DNA from 2 places in the Paenibacillus paludis genome. Region 1 is predicted to be linked to the other one. Evidence: predicted binding sites of a transcription regulator. Region 1 holds the regulator's gene; the other holds the start of a gene.

Region 1 (3,189 bases):
TTCGGCCTATTGCCCGAACGCAGCGATGCAGCGGCAGGTGAAGCCGGCCAGCTGGTCACACGCCTGCTTCCCGGGAGCAAGCCCAAAGATTGGGAAGAACTGGCGGCGCTGGAGAATACGCTGAACTTAGCCCTGAGCGACATCATCCGCAGGGGTGACAAAATGCTCAGCGAGATGCGCGATACGGAGAGTCAGTCGTCTTCGGACAGCCTGGTGACCGATATCGGAGGCTTGTTCAAGGATTTGGCATCCATCCGGGAACAAATCCGCTTCTTTATGGGTCTCAGTGACGATAATATCGTGTACTGGATGGAAGGGAGCGGCAACTACCGGGGCAAGTCGCTTCAGCTCTACGCCGTGCCTGTCGATGTAAGCAGTCAGCTCAAGGATCTGTTCTTCGACAAGAAGAAGAGCATAGTGCTGACCTCGGCCACGTTATCGGTCGACAAGTCCTTTCAGTTCATGATTGACAACCTTGGTCTTTCTGAAGCCTCTGAGCAAGGGCGTCTCATGACAGCGCTGCTGCCTTCACCGTTCAAGTACCGTGAACAGGCTCTGCTTGTCATCCCGCGCGATTTCCCCAGTGTTAAGGGCAGCGTAGGCGATGCGCGTTTTGTAGACAAGCTGGTGCATTCGCTGGCTGAAGCGGCGGCGGCGACCAAGGGGCGGATGCTGGTGCTGTTCACCTCCTACAAAATGCTGCGCCAGGTTTACGATCCGCTGAAAGAGGCCTTGGCTTCCCAGGACATTACGGTTCTGGGCCAGGGTGTGGAAGGAGGCAGCCGCAGCAAGCTGATCCGGCGTTTTCAGGACAGCTCTGCATCGGTATTGCTTGGAACAAGCAGTTTCTGGGAAGGAGTCGACATCCCTGGCGAGGCGCTGACCTGTCTTGCGATTGTAAGGCTGCCGTTTCAGCCGCCGAATCATCCGCTTGCCGAGGCAAAGGCGGAGCTTCTGCAGGCCCAGAAGAAGAATCCTTTTATGAAAATGTCTGTTCCACAAGCAGTGATCCGGTTCAAACAGGGTTTTGGACGATTGGTTCGCACAGCGCAGGACCGGGGAATTGTTATAGTATATGATACCAGGGTCATCGAAGCTTATTACGGGAAGTACTTCCTGTATTCACTCCCTGGTCCGAAGATGGAGCACATGCTTACCGATCAGATGGTTCCGCGGATTGCGGAATGGCTTGAAGAGGGCGGCGTTTCCTAATCTGTCATCGTTTATAAATTTTTTCCATCTCTTTGTACCATAGGCTGTGTCCCGTTCGCAGAGCGGGCACTGCACGTGGTTGTCATACGATATCGCGTCAGTGCAATTCTAAATTAGGAGGAGAAAACATGAAATCGGATAAAATATCGGAGGCCGTCGTACGCAGACTCCCAGTGTACCTGCGTTTCCTGAACGATCTCCAAAAGCGTGAAATCTCAACCGTTTCTTCTCAGGAACTCGGGCAGAAGCTGGACCTTAATCCGGCACAGATTCGTAAGGATCTGGCCTATTTTGGTGATTTCGGCAGAAAAGGCATTGGATATGACGTGTCTTATCTCATCGAAAAGATCCGTCATATTCTGAAGCTGGATCAACAAATCAACGTGGCCCTGGTGGGTGCCGGTAACCTCGGTCATGCCTTGTCCAATTACAATGCTTATCTGAAGGATACCATGAAAATCACCGCTGTATTTGATTCTTATGCTCCCAAGATTGGACAAAAGATCAACTCTCTTACGGTTCAGCCGATGGAGGAGCTGGGTCAGACCATCCGTGATCAGGGAATCCGGATCGGGATCATCACTGTACCGGACAGCGAAGCACAGAATGTGGCTGATATTCTGGTAGAATCGGGCATCGAGGCGATCCTGAATTTTGCACCGGTCATTCTGAAGACACCTGCAACCATCCGTATTCATGCTGCCGACTTTACGACTGACCTGCAAAGTCTGGCGTATTATTTACATGATGGAAAGGAAGGAATTACAGATGAGCAGCAATAAGATGATAATTGCAAACGGACGTTTTCTGGTTCCCGGAAGCGAGAAGCCGGTCCTGAGCGGTTATATGACTATAGAAAATGATTTGATCACATACATAGGGGAAGAGAAGCCCGTTATTGAAGAAGGCACAGTGACGCTCGACGGCAGCCGGCTGCTGTTCATGCCGGGTCTGGTCAATACCCATGGCCATGCTGCGATGTCGCTGCTGCGCGGCTATGGGGATGATATGGTTCTTCAAGCCTGGCTGCAGGAGAAAATGTGGCCGATGGAGGAGAAGTTTACCGGAGATGATGTCTACTGGGGCACTTCCTTATCCGTTCTGGAGATGCTGAAAGGCGGCACAACCACCTTTTTGGATATGTATGATCATATGGACCGGGTGGCCGAGGTGGTCGAACACTCCGGCATCCGTGCGGTGCTGATGCGCGGTGTTATTGGTCTATGTCCTGAAGAAGTGCAGAATCAGAAGCTTGCGGAAGCTGTTGCTTTCGCCCGCAACTGGCACGGCAAGGCTGACGGCAGAATTACAACCATGATTTCACCGCATGCCCCGTATACTTGTCCTCCGGACTTTTTCATGCGGTTTGTGCAGGCGGCACATGACCTGGACCTGCCGATGCATACGCATATGTCGGAAACGCTGCGTGAAGTGGAGCAGAATGCCGCTGATTACGGCCTGCGTCCTGTAGCGCACCTGGAGAAGCTGGGGATGTTCACCCGCCCGTCCTTAATCGCCCATGGTGTCCACCTGAACGATGAGGAGATCGAAATCCTCGCCCGCCACAAGGTGGGTGTGTCCCATAACCCGGGAAGTAACCTGAAGCTTGCCAGCGGGGTTGCACGGGTGCCTGAGCTGCTGAGAGCCGGAGTCAAAGTTTCGCTCGGTACGGACGGGGCGGCAAGCAACAATAATCTCGATATGTTCGAGGAAATGCGGCTTGCAGCATTGATCCATAAGGGAGTCAGCGGTGATCCTACCGCAGTTCCGGCACCGGAAGCGCTGCTGATGGCCACGCAATACGGGGCGGAATCAATCTTCCTGAACCAGGTGGGCCGCCTTGCAGCGGGGATGAAGGCTGATTTTATTGCAATTGATATTGACCAGCCTCATCTACTGCCGCATAGCGACTTGCTCTCCCACGCCGTGTATTCGGCCAGCGCCAAGGATGTCGAGCATGTCTGGGTGAACGGCAAG
Region 2 (3,189 bases), on a different contig from region 1:
CCGGAAAAATAGCCACATTCTTATATTTCGGCAGATCATCAGGTTTTTCTTTGAAATAAACCTTCCTCAATTAGCAGAAATCGGGTGGAGAAAAGTATAAACCATCTCATTATTATGATATAGTTAATATTGATTTTTAGTCCATACCCTTTCGTTAGACAGAAGAGGTTGTTTGAATACATATCAATTGTTACAGAAGACCTGAGAGGGAGTACTCCATGACACAATTTGTCTACAAGCAAATAATTGATGACCTTAAAATGAAAATCTTTGCTGGACAGTTTGCGGATATGCGATTACCTGATGAACGCAGTCTTAGCGAAACGTATCAGGTTAGCCGCAGCTCCATCAAGCGCGCATTAACCAAAATGGAAAGTGTCGGAATCATTTTCAAAAAACGAGGTTCAGGCACGTTTATTAACCCCTTATACATAAAAAATGAATCCATCTTCAATTACGAAGGTTCCAATCTGGGTGTCACCGACAATTTCCAGATGCATGGCAAGAAACCTAAAGTCAAAGTGTTGAATTTCGAGGTTATTCCGCCAACAAAAGAATTGCAGCGGGATTTGTTCCTGGGGCCCCATGATTTTGTATACAAAATCGTCCGCTTGCGCCTGTTCGATGATGATCCCTTTATGATAGAGACGGGGTATATCCCGATAAAAATCGTTCAGGATTTAAACCAGACGATTATCGAGGGCTCTATTTTTAACTATTTGGAAGACTCGCGTAACCTGGCCGTAACCAAATCATTTTTATCTATTTTTGCCGAGCCGTCCTTGTCCACGGATCAGGAGCTGCTGCACTTGAAAGAAAATGAACCTGTTGGCATTATGGAGGGGATTTTCTTTTTGGACAATGGTACTCCCTTTGAATTTTCCCATATGCGGTTTCATTATCAATATTTGAAATTTAATACGTTTGTATCTGTTCATTAAGGAGCAGAATAAGACCGGGGATTTTCCCGGTCTTATTTTTTTGTATACTTTACTTTTTTATGGATGTAACGTATTTACATAAATTTCAATATAACTGTGTTTTGACAGCGATTTTCCTGAGTTTTTCATACTATGTTCAAATTTTCACAAAATTGGACCGTATCACTTGTCAAAAAGGTTGTATTTATTTTGAGCAGAGGTATGATGTATTTGTAGAGAAAAAGAATGGCAATAAGCAACAATATATATATAGGAGTGGATGAAATGGGATTATCAACCATGAAAGTCGATTATTCGTCTAAAACGTATCTGGAAAAGCTTGACGCTTATTGGCGTGCAACCAACTACATTTCGGTAGGTCAGCTGTATTTGAAAGACAACCCGTTGTTAAGAGAACCTTTGAAAGATGCTGACATTAAGATTAAACCTATCGGACACTGGGGTACTATTCCGGGCCAGAACTTTATTTATGCCCATTTGAATCGTGTAATTACTAAATATGATTTGAACATGTTCTATGTTGAAGGTCCGGGTCATGGCGGTCAGGTCATGGTTTCGAATTCCTATCTGGACGGAAGTTATACTGAGATTTATCCGGAAATTACGCAGGATATCCCGGGTCTCAAAAAACTGTTCAAACAATTCTCGTTCCCGGGCGGCGTTGCTTCCCATGCTGCACCTGAAACTCCGGGATCCATCCATGAAGGCGGCGAGCTGGGTTATTCTTTATCCCACGGCGCTGGCGCTATTCTGGATAACCCTGATTTGATTTCGGCTGTTGTCGTTGGAGATGGTGAGGCTGAAACCGGACCACTGGCCGCATCATGGTTCTCCAACCGCTTCATCAACCCTGTTACAGATGGCGCTGTTTTGCCGATTCTGCACTTGAACGGATTTAAAATCAGCAACCCGACGATTCTGTCCCGTCAATCCAAAGAAGAAATCACCGCTTACTTTACAGGCATGGGCTGGGAGCCGTTCTTTGTTGAAGGCGAAGACCCTGAACATATGCATCCGGAAATGGCGAAGGTACTCGATACCATCGTCGAAAGAATTGCAGCCATTCAAAAAAATGCGCGTGAAAATAACGACCTTACCCGCCCGGTATGGCCGATGCTCGTCTTCCGTTCCCCTAAAGGCTGGACTGGACCGGCAGCATGGGACGGTGTGCCGAATACCGGTTCGTTCCGTGCCCATCAGGTTCCAATTCCGGTTGACCAGAAAAATATGAAGCATGCTCCAGCTTTGCTTGAATGGATGAACAGCTACAGACCGGAAGAATTATTTGATGAGAACGGCCGCTTGAACGCAGAGCTTGCCGAAATCCTGCCTACAGGCGACAGACGTATGGGGATGAATCCTGTTACTAACGCTGGCAACCTTATCAAAGATTTGCGCCTGCCGGATTTCCGCGACTATGTGCTTGATAACTCCGTTCCAGGTAAAGTAGTAGCGCAGGATATGGCCGTTCTCGGAAAATACCTGAAAGAGGTTGTCCTGCTCAATGAAGATAACCGCAATTTCCGGATTTTCGGACCGGATGAAACGATGTCCAACCGTCTGGGACCTGTGTTTGAAGTGACCAAACGCCAATGGCTGGATCAAATTAATGAACCTAATGACGAATTCCTCGCTTCGTATGGCCGTGTAATTGATTCCCAATTATCGGAGCATCAGGCGGAAGGACTGCTGGAAGGTTATGTATTAACCGGACGTCATGGCTTCTTTGCAAGTTATGAAGCTTTCCTGCGCGTTGTGGATTCGATGATTACCCAGCACTTCAAATGGCTGCGTAAAGCAACCGATCAAGGCTGGCGCGCTGATATCCCTTCACTCAATGTTGTCGCAACTTCAACCGTGTTCCAGCAGGACCATAACGGTTATACGCACCAGGATCCGGGTTTGCTGGGTCACCTGGCAGACAAAAAACCGGAATTCATCCGGGAATATTTGCCGGCTGATGCCAACTCCCTGCTGGCTGTATTTGACACCATCCTGAACGACCGTCAAAAGATCAACCTGATTGTGTCGTCCAAACATCCGCGTCCACAGTGGTTCTCGGCTCAAGAGGCGCAGGAATTGGTTGATAAAGGACTCAAGATCATTGACTGGGCCAGCACGGACAAAGGCGGAGAGCCTGATGTTGTATTTGCTTCTGCAGGTACCGAACCTACGATTGAAGCTTTGGCTGCCATCTCTATCCTGCATGAGAAATTGCCTGAGCTGAAAATCCGTTATATCAACGTGG

What was found. Region 1 encodes Rex, which represses fermentation and respiration genes when NADH is low (regulators of the CRP and FNR family bind a similar motif). Its sites were predicted from a motif close to TTGTGAAATATTTCACAA; they were not measured.
Region 2: a site for Rex is predicted at 1,074-1,091, ahead of ACAN56_RS20360 (phosphoketolase family protein). Genes of this name have one in related genera too.

The regions. Positions count from the first base shown of each region.
Region 1 covers NZ_JBGJZP010000036.1:34,655-37,843, reverse strand. The annotation lists gene dinG (ATP-dependent DNA helicase DinG) at 1-1,212, shown strand, start outside; gene ACAN56_RS34615 (redox-sensing transcriptional repressor Rex) at 1,302-1,994, shown strand; gene ACAN56_RS34610 (amidohydrolase) at 1,981-3,189, shown strand, end outside.
Region 2 covers NZ_JBGJZP010000010.1:180,919-184,107, forward strand. The annotation lists gene ACAN56_RS20355 (GntR family transcriptional regulator) at 219-941, shown strand; gene ACAN56_RS20360 (phosphoketolase family protein) at 1,206-3,189, shown strand, end outside.